DNA from 2 places in the Vogesella perlucida genome. Region 1 is predicted to be linked to the other one. Evidence: riboswitches for the same ligand, from Rfam matches in the RefSeq annotation. Region 1 holds a riboswitch; the other holds the start of a gene.

Region 1 (4,966 bases):
CTTTATTTGGTTTTTGGCCACGAAAACCACGAAAGGGCACGAAAAACTGCTGTTGCTTGCCGTTTGGCTTGGGCATTTTGGGTACCATTCAGGCCTGCGTGCTATGGCAATGGGCAGCTTTGCTTTTGTGTTCTTTCGTGGCTAATGGGTTTTGTCTTGGTATTTATCCAGCCAAGCCGTCGGGCATAGCGGAAAACGTTTTGCCACGAAAACCATGAAAGGTACGAACAGAACCGACGGCTGGTCGCTGTTTGGTCTGTATCTATCAATGTCATGACGGCTTATTTTCGTGTTGGTTCGTGGTTTTCGTGGCCAACGGGGTTCAGGTTCTCTTTGCCTACCACTCCACGCCGGGCTGGGCGGCGATGCCGGCAGCAAAGGCGTGTTTGACCAGCGTCATGTCGGTGACGGTGTCGGCGGCTTCCACTACCGCGTCCGGTACGCCGCGACCAGTCACGATTACGTGCTGGTGTAGCGGGCGCGCCAGGATGTCGTCCAGTACTTGCTCTACGTCCAGGTATTTGTACTTCAGCGCGATGTTCAGCTCGTCCAGCAGCACCAGGCCAATGGCCGGGTTTTGCAGCATCTCGCGTGCCTTGGCCCAGGCTTCGCTGGCGCGGGCCACGTCGCGTTCGCGGTCTTGCGTGTTCCAGGTATAGCCCTCGCCCATGGCGTGGAACTGCACCTGCTCGGGGAAGCGGCGCAGAAAGCGCTCTTCGCCGGTTTCCATGGCGCCTTTGATGAATTGCACCACGCCTACCTGCATGTCGTGGCCCAGCGCGCGCATCACCATGCCCAGGCCGCTGGAGCTTTTGCCTTTGCCGTTACCGGCGTTCACGATAAATACGCCGCGGTGCTGGTCGGCAGCGGCGATACGGGCGTCCATGATTTCTTTTTTGCGTGCCATGCGGGCGTTGTGGCGTTCGGTGCGGCCTTGGTCGTCGGTGTGGCTCATGTGCTGTGTCCGGGTAAAAAGCAGGGGTGGCCTGCATGGGTGATGCGGGTAAGCGGGTAGCCCAGTACCTCTGCCAGGTGGGTGGCGCTGAGCTGGGCCAGGGGGTGCTGGCTGTGGCCGCCGGCGCCGTCCAGCAGCAGGGCATGGCTGGCGATGGCGGGGGCAAACTGCAGGTCGTGGCTCACCACAACAACGGCTTTGCCCTCGGCCTGCCAGCGGCGTATCTGTACTTGCAGCGCGGCCTGGTGCGCCAGGTCCAGCGAATTGGTGGGCTCGTCCAGCAGGATCAGCGGGGCTTCTTGCGCCATCACGCTGGCCAGCGCCACGCGCTGGCGCTCGCCGCCGGATAGCGCCTGCAGCGGGCGCTCGGCCAAGCGTGCCAGGTCGAAGGCGTTCAGCGCGGCGGCAATGCGGCCGGGGTTGTGGCCGTCGTCTGGCCACGGGTAGCGCGCGGCGGCTACCGCGTCGATCACGGCGTAGTCGAAGGCGTCGTGGCTGGCTTGCGGCAGCAGCGCCAGGCGCTGGGCGCGCAGGCGCGGTGCGGTGGTGCCTAAAGGTTGGCCGCACAGGCTGATGCTGCCCTGTGCGGGGGGGCGCAGCCCGGCCAGCGTGGCCAGCAGCGTGCTTTTGCCGCAGCCGTTACGCCCGGCCAGCCACCATACTTCGCCGGCCTGCACTTGCCAGCCCAGCTGGTGCAGCAGGTGGCGCTGGCCTTGCAGAATGCTGAGTTTGTCTGTGTGCAGCATCATGCCAGCCTCCGGCGCGTGCGCGACAGCTGCCAGAACAGCACCGGCACGCCCAGTAGCGCGGTAAGAATGCCCACCGGCAGCTGCATGGGTGCCACCACGGTGCGCGCCAGGGTATCGGCCAGTACCAGCAGGCTGGCGCCGGCCAGGATGGAGGCGGGGATCAGCAGGCGCAGGTTGGGCCCGCACACCAGGCGGCAGGCGTGCGGCACCATCAGGCCGACAAAGCCGATGCTGCCCCCCTGGCTGACGGCGGTGGCAGTCAGGCTGGCTGCCAGCAGCAGCAGCAGGCGGCGCAGCCGCGCCAGCGGCACGCCCAGCGTGGCGGCGTGGTCGCCGTGCAGCGCCAGCAGGTTGATGGCCGGGGCCTGCCACCAGGCCAGCAGCATGGCCGGTAGCAGCACCAGCCACGGCCACGGCCTTAGCGGCGTGCCGGAGATATCGCCCACCAGCCAGAACACCATGCCGCGCAGCTGGTTGTCTTGCGCAATGGTCAGTAGCAGCGAAATCACCGCGCCACAAGCAGTAGACAGCAGCGCACCGGTCAGTAGCAGCAGCACGGTGCCGCTGCTGCGGCCAAAGTCGCGCCGCGCCAGCCAGAACAGCACACCGGACAGCACCAGCGCGCCGGCAACAGCGGCCAGGTCTACCTGCCACACGGCCAGGCCCAGCCACAGCGCCAGCAGGGCGCCCACCGAGGCGCCGCCGGAGACGCCCATCACGTAGGGGTCGGCCAGCGGGTTACGCAGCAGCGATTGCATCAGCAGGCCGGCCAGCGCCAGCGCGGCACCGGTTATCCAGGCGGTCAGGGCGCGTTCCAGCCGCAGCTGCAGCAGGGTGGTGGCCAGCGCATCGCCCCGGCCCTGCAGTACCTGCCATAACTGGCCGGGCCCCAGTGCCACGCTGCCACTGGCGCAGGCCAGCAGCAAGGTCGTCACGCTAATGGCCAGCAGCAGGGCCAGCAGGCTGGCCGGGGGCAGGCGTAGCGCAGTGTGGGCCGGGCGCGGTGATGAAAGAGAAGACATGGGCTGCACGGTGTTTCCGGTGTACAGCGGGGGCGGGCGGGCAGGGGGCTGGCCGCATGCCGCCCTCCGCAGCATGGTAAAGCGTGCGGCCAGGGTGTCTGGCGGCACACAGCGTGGCCTGGGCCGGTATCCGGGCTGGTTTCGCCACTGGCCCGCCTTCCCGTACCGGCAGGTACAGTGGCGCAGGGGCCGGGCAGCTGCGCGGGGCAGCCAGATGAAACACACCGTTGCGGGGGCAGCACAGCTTGGGGCTGTTTCCCGTTTAACTTGCCGGCCGAGCCGGGCAAGCACCTAGGCAGCGGCGATTTTACCAGATCAGGCGCGCTTTCCTTGGGCGTTTATATTGCCATGAGAAATAAAAAAACAATAAATCAGTCTTTTTGGAAATATAAAAGCGCTGCTAAGGTAACAGCAAATGACATTGGCAGGAGTAGCGGCATGGCATACGATTTTTCCGGGTTCGACTTTATCATCCAGCCGGGCTGGAACAACTCCGGCTCGGACCACTGGCAAAGCCACTGGCAGCAGCTGCTGGGCGCGCAGCGCGTAGCCAACCACGAATGGCACGCGCCGCAGCTGGGCGACTGGCTGGCCGCGCTGGACGCAGCGGTAGAGGCTGCCACGCAGCCGGTGGTGGTCATCGCCCACAGCCTGGGCTGCGCTACGGTGGCGCACTACGCCGCCCGCTACGGTAACAAGCTGGCCGGTGCACTATTGGTGGCCCCGGCCGATGTGGAGCGCGCCAGCGCGCCCGCCCAGCTGCAGCCGTTTGCCCCGCTGCCGCAGGCCGCGCTGCCTTTTGCTGCGCGGGTAGTGGCCAGCGACAGCGACCCGTACAGCCTGCCGCTGCGCAGCGCGCGCATGGCCGCGCTGTGGCAGGCGCCGCTGGTATGGCTGCGCGATGCCGGCCATATCAATGTGGCGTCCGGCCATACGCAGTGGCAGGCCGGCCTGGCCGAGCTGGCGGCGCTGCTGTCGGTTATCCGGGCGGCGCAGCAGGCCGCTTGAGCGCGGCGTTTTGCCGCCTGCGGCATAGTGCAGGCTTGGCCGCAGCCCTCTGGCGTGGCTAAGATGCTGCCATCTCTTGCCGAGGCTTTGCCATGCACCTGCTGGCTTTTGTAAACCGTGTAGAAAGCGACATCATCACTCCCGCGCTGGACCGCCGCTTTGGCGTGAGCCAGGTCAGCCTGCTGTGCCACCGTAGCGAGCTGGGGCTGGCTACCGATATCGCCGGGGTGTGCCGTAGCCTGCACCTGCCGGCCAGTGTGGTGACGCTGGCGGCCGATACCCAGCCGCTGGCGCTGCGCCAGCAGTTGGCCGCACTGGCGCAGGGGGCGGTGGCGTTCAATATCAGTGCCGCGTCGCCGGTGCAGGCTGCGCTGGCCTACGACCTGGCGCGCGAGCGCCAGCTGCCGCTGATGAGTATTGCCCCGCATAGCGACCGCCTGATCTGGCTGCTGGGTGGCGAGCACACCGGCCTGCGCACCGGCAGCGATATTGCCGATGGCTTGACGCTGGCGGCTTACTTTGCGCTGTACGGTAGCCGTATCGAGCATATCCATTACCGCCTGGCCCAGCGCCCGCAGCGGCTGGAGGCACTGGCAGCCGGCCTGGCCGCACTGGCCGCGCAGCGCCCGGCGGCGCTATCGCTGCTGAACCGCCTGTGCAATGACCTGGACACCCGCCAGTACAGCCGCCACCCACTACCGCGCGGCGAGCGGGCGCTGCGCCACTGGCTGGCCAGCTGCGGCTTGGTGGAGATCGATCAGGCTGGCCACGTGCGTTGCCACGACGCATCGGTGCGTTTTTTTCTTGGCGGCGGCTGGCTGGAAGTGTGGCTGCTGTCGCAGGTGGCAGCGCTACAGCCCGCCCTGCCCATCAGCGATGCGGCCGTGGGGGTGAAAGTAGTGCACGACGGGGTGGCCAACGAATACGACGTGGCCATCCTGTGCAATAACCAGCTCTATCTGGTGGAGTGCAAAACCACGGCGCCCACCGCGCTGCACCAGCGCGGTATCGGGCTGGATAACCTGTTCAAGCTCGATAGTGCCGCCAGCCTGGGTGGCCTGCACGCCCACGCCATGCTGGCCACGCTATACCCGGCTACCGACAGCGAAGCGGCGCGGGCGCAGGCACAGGGCATTGCCCTGCTATCCGGCCCGGCACTGGCCCAGGCACAGCCCGTTATGCGCCAGTGGCTACACTCGGGGTGACCTGCAGGTGATATAGCGCACCATTTC
Region 2 (4,966 bases), on a different contig from region 1:
GCCGCGCCCAGGCTGGCACCAGCACCAGCCCGCCCAGCGTGGCGGCCAACCCTGTCAACGCGGTGATGCCGGCCTGGCTGCCGTGGCCGCCGTGGTGCCCGTGGTAGCCCGGATAAGCCGCAGGCGCATCCGGGGAAAGTAGCGCACCCGGTAATGGCGGCGCATCCGGGGAAAGTCCTAAGCTCAACTTCACCAGCAGCATCAGCAGTACCAGCTTGACGATCAGCTGCGTGGCCAGGCTCAGCACGCCAAAGCTGCCCAGATGCGGGTCTTTCAGCACCTCTAGAAATCGTTCGCGCGAGCGGTGCGCCGCGCCCTGGGCGTCGGCCAGGTCGGCCAGGCCGTCGATGTGCAGGCCACCGGTCACCCACAGCCAGGCCAGCAGGCCGGCCAGTGCGGCCAACCAGGGGTCCACCAGGCTGCCGGCCAGCACCGCCAGCCACACGATGGCACCCACCAGCAGGCCTACGGGGGCAAACCAGCGTGCGGCGTCGGCCAGCCACGCCGGGTCGAAGGTTTTCAGCTGCGGTGTGGGCAGGCGGGTAAGAAACTGGATCGCCAGAATGAGGGTGCGCATGGGCAATAGGCTGTGGATAAGGTTGTGGGTAAGCGGTGGGCTGCCCGTGGGCAGCCTGTGCATGGCCTGTGGGCTAGCTGGCCGGCTGCGGGGATTCCAGCCGCGTCAGGTAGGCCGGGTGGCCGTCCAGAATCGACAGTTGGGCAAAGCCGCCGCGTTGTACCGCCATCAGCCGCGCCACGTTGAACTCGGTGCCCAGCAGCTCGGCCAGCAGCACGTTGATCACCCCGCCGTGGCTCACTAGTACGCGGTGGCTGCCGCGCGCCTGCTGCATCCACTCGGCAAAGCCGGTGAGCACGCGGGTGCGGAAGGTGTCGAAGCTTTCCCCGCCTTCCGGGGTAAGCAGGCCGCGCGCCAGCAGCGTTTGCCAGTCTGGCGTGGTGGCGCTGATATCGGCTAGCGGGCGGTTTTCCCATGCGCCAAAGTGGCATTCGGCGAGCTGCGGGGCCACGTGCAGCGGCACGCGGCTGGCCAGTGCCTGTTGTACCGCAAACTCGCGGCAACGCAGCAGTGGCGAGGTGGCCATGCAGCTGACTGGCGCCAGCTGCACGATGCGCTGCCAACTGGCAGCCATATCGGCCTGGCCCTGCGCGGTAAGCGGCAGGTCGGTGTGGCCGATCAGCCGCCCCTGGTGGGCAATGTCGCCGTGGCGCAGCAGGGTGAGGGTGTAAGGGTTCATGCAGCAAGCCTCCTGGCCACGAAAGCACACAGAAAATACGTAAAAACCGCCGCTGGCGCGCTGGGCTACCGGGCGGCGGCTTGGCAAGCATACCCGCCAACGGGCAGCGGGGCGATGCTGCCCGGCGGTCAATCAGGCATTTTTGCCGGCCACGCCTGCCTCGGCAAAAGTGGCCATACCAGCATGCAGCGCAATGGCCTGTTGCAGCAGCGGCAGCGCGGCGGCCGCACCACTGCCTTCGCCCAGACGGAAGCCCAGGTCGATCAGCGGGCTCAGGCCCAGCGCCTGCAGGGCCAACGCGTGGCCGGTTTCCTGCGAGCAGTGGCTGGCCAGCAGCCACGGGGCGATGTCCGGGTCGATGGCGTGGGCGGCCAGCGCGGCGGCGGTGCTGATAAAACCATCCAGCAGCAGCGGCACGCCCTGGCGGGCGCCTTCCAGATAGAAGCCGGCCATGGCGGCGATTTCCAGCCCACCCAGCTCGGCCAGCACGCCGTGGCCGTCCAGCGTTTGCCCGGCCACGCGGGCCAGTGCGTCGGCCACCACCTGGCGTTTTACCGCCAGGCCGGCATCGCTCACACCGGTGCCGCGGCCAACAATGGCGTCCACGCTGTGGCCGGTAAGGCGGCAGATCAGCGCGGCGGATGGGGTGGTGTTGCCAATGCCCATGTCACCAGCAATCAGCAGGGTGGCGCCATCGGCAATGGCGCGGCGGGCGGCGTGGCGGCCAACCTCCAGCGCGGCGGCGGTTTCGTCCTGGCTCATCGCGGGCTCGCGGCGCAGGTTGCCGCTACCGGCGCGTACCTTGGCGTGCACGATGGGCAGCGCGGACAGATCGCTGGCCACGCCAGCGTCTACCACCTCCAGCCGCGCCTGGTTCACACGTGCCAGCACGCTGATGGCGGCACCACCGTGGACAAAGTTGGCCACCATGGCACCGGTGACTTCGGGCGGGAACGCCGATACGCCTTCGGCGCATACGCCGTGGTCGCCGGCAAACACAGTAATGGCGGGCGACAGCGGCAGCGGGATCTCGCGCCCCTGCAGGCCGGCCAGCGTGATGGCCAGCTGTTCCAGTTTGCCCAGGCTGCCGGCGGGTTTGGTCAGTTGCTGCTGGCGGGCTTCGGCGGCTTGGCGGGTAGACAGGTTGGGCGCGGGGATACGTGGCATGAGGGGTCCTTGCATGATTTTCTGGCCTGCCGGGCAGGCGAACGGGCAGACCATACGACAGCCCGGCGCGGCTGGCAATGGGGGCTTCATGCAGATGGTTTAATTTCCCGCGCGGGCATTCTGTGCTGCCGCTGCTCGTTATAATGGCGGCTTGCAGGTGTCTGCCACGCCCGTACGGGCATGGCAGGTGAAACGGGAAGCCGGTGCAAGACCGGCGCTGCCCCCGCAACGGTAAGGCCTGAGCGTATACGCTCCAGGCATCGTATCAGCCACTGCCCCGCAGGGTGGGAAGGCACGATGCCGCATGGCCCAGCCCGGAGACCGGCCTGCAATGGACGCGGCGGAATCGCGTCTTGCTGGAGTATCGCGGGGAGGCGATCAGACAGCCTGCTGCCGGTGCCTGCCGGCGGTGCGCTAGTGTCCTTTTATTTCTCCGCACTCCCTTTTTGTCCCTACGGAGTGTGTCTACATGTTCAAAAGCAAACCACTGGCCGCGCTGGTAGCGCTGGCGTGTGCCCAGGCCGCCATGGCCAATCAGCCTGTTACCCTCGACGAAGTGGTGGTTACCGCCACCCGCGGCCAGGACAAAGTACGTGAATTGCCGGTGAATGTTTCGGTGATTACCGCCCGGGATATTGCCAATAGCACGGCGCGTACAGTGCAGGATGTGTTGTCCGGGCTGGCCGGTATCCAGATACGTAACAGCACCGGTGCTGCCGACACGGCAGCGGTAGACCTGCGTGGCTTTGGCATCACCGGCCTGAGCAATACCCTGATTCTGGTCGATGGTGTCAAACAGAACACCAACGATCTGTCGGCACCCAACCTGGGCGTGGTCCCGCTTGGCCAGATCGAGCGTATCGAAGTGGTACGCGGTAGTGGTGCCGTGGCCTATGGTGGCGGTGCCACCGGCGGGGTGATCAACATCATTACCCGTAACGGTTTCAGGGCGGCCGATGGCGTGCAGGCTACGTTGACAGCCGGTAGCTATAACCTGAAAAAAATCGACTTGTCCGGCCATGCCAGCAGCCAGCATGTGGCGCTGGATGCCTATGTGAAATCCCTGACCACGGACAATTATCGCCAGAACAATGCCGAGCGTAACGATAGCGGCGGCCTGGCGGCCACGGTGCGCCATGAGGGCGGCACCCTGCGCTTTTATGCCCGCACGGCCAATCAGGATACGCGTTTGCCCGGTGTGCGTAGTGTGGACGCGGCCAATGGGGTGGACGAGTTTGCCAGCAACCCGCGCGGTACCAACAAGCCCGACGATTACATGAGCACCCGCACCGATACGTGGGGTGTGCAAGCGAAGCAAGCTGCAGGCGAGGGCATGGTACTGCTGGATGTGGCGAGCAGTACCAAGAAACTGCAGTCCGAAGATATCAGCGCCAGCTACAGCAGCAAGCGCCAGCAAAGAACCGAAGAGCTCACCGCCAGCTTGCGCTATGAACAGGATGTCGCGCGTCATCGCCTGGTACTGGGTGTAGACGCCATGTCCGGTGATGCCGCGGTGGACAGTGTGGATACCTACGGTACGGGCAGCAAAAAGATCAAGCAGCGCCACGCCGGCGGGTTTGTCGACGTGTTGCTGCGGCCAGCCCAGGGTACATCGATCAATGCGGGTGTCCGCTCGCAGCATGTTGAAGACAGTGCCAAGGTGCATAGCGGCTATGAAAACAGCTACGGCAGCAATAAAGAGCTGCGTGCCTGGCAGCTGGGCGTGCGCCAGGCGCTGATGCCGCAGCTGGATGGCTATGCCAAGCTGGGCCAGAGCTTCCGTCTGGCCAATGCCGACGAGCAGGCGTATGTCAGCACCCCGCTGTTGCCACAGCTATCGCACGACAAAGAGCTGGGTTTGTCCTGGCAGCACCAGGGCCAGGCCTTGCGGGCGGCATGGTTCCGTTATGACCTGAATCGTGAAATTCATTACAACAACCTCAGCTCGGCCAACGTTAACCTCGACCCGACCCGGCGCCAGGGTGTTGAGCTGGAGGGCAAGACACCGCTTGCGGCCAACCTTGACCTGAGCGCCGCCGTGACATGGCAGCAAGCCACCTTCCGCAGTGGCATGGCCAACAACATTAGCCTGGCAGGGAAAACCGTACCCTTGGTACCCCGCCATATGGCTAACCTGTCGCTGAGCTGGGCACCGTACGAGTCAACCCGTGTGGGCGTGCAGTGGCAGTATGTGGGCTCGCAGCGGCTGGATAACGACCAGGCCAACCAGTTTGCCAAGAAACTGGGCGCTTACAGCCTGATCCATGCCAAGCTCAGCCACGATTACAGCAAGACCGTGGGGGTGTCGCTGAGTGTGAATAACCTGCTGGACAAACAGTATGCGTCCTACGCTATCCGCTCCGGCTCTACCGGCGCGACAGGCAAATACAATCTGTACCCGGAAGCTGGCCGCAATATGCAGGCGGCCGTGACCATCAAATACTGACCACGCGCCACCCGCCCTGCTGGCAGGTTCTGGCCAGCGGGGCATATGTTTCAGCCAGGTACGCCAATGTGTCATGACTGCATCCAGCAGGGGTGGC

The links. A riboswitch is a leader RNA that binds a small molecule or an ion and turns the genes downstream of it on or off. The one in region 1 is predicted to bind cobalamin.
Region 2: another riboswitch for cobalamin. It lies ahead of ACZ9XP_RS06530 (TonB-dependent receptor); the one in region 1 lies ahead of ACZ9XP_RS12450 (FecCD family ABC transporter permease).

The regions. Positions count from the first base shown of each region.
Region 1 is NZ_CEETRO010000008.1:46,016-50,981, forward strand. Features, by position in the region: gene cobO (cob(I)yrinic acid a,c-diamide adenosyltransferase) at 338-955, opposite strand; gene ACZ9XP_RS12445 (ABC transporter ATP-binding protein) at 952-1,704, opposite strand; gene ACZ9XP_RS12450 (FecCD family ABC transporter permease) at 1,701-2,726, opposite strand; cobalamin riboswitch at 2,831-3,036, opposite strand; gene ACZ9XP_RS12455 (alpha/beta hydrolase) at 3,165-3,734, shown strand; gene ACZ9XP_RS12460 (Card1-like endonuclease domain-containing protein) at 3,827-4,939, shown strand.
Region 2 is NZ_CEETRO010000003.1:356,135-361,100, reverse strand. Features, by position in the region: gene ACZ9XP_RS06545 (adenosylcobinamide-GDP ribazoletransferase) at 1-577, opposite strand, end outside; gene ACZ9XP_RS06540 (histidine phosphatase family protein) at 651-1,256, opposite strand; gene cobT (nicotinate-nucleotide--dimethylbenzimidazole phosphoribosyltransferase) at 1,389-2,423, opposite strand; cobalamin riboswitch at 2,562-2,767, shown strand; gene ACZ9XP_RS06530 (TonB-dependent receptor) at 2,893-4,869, shown strand.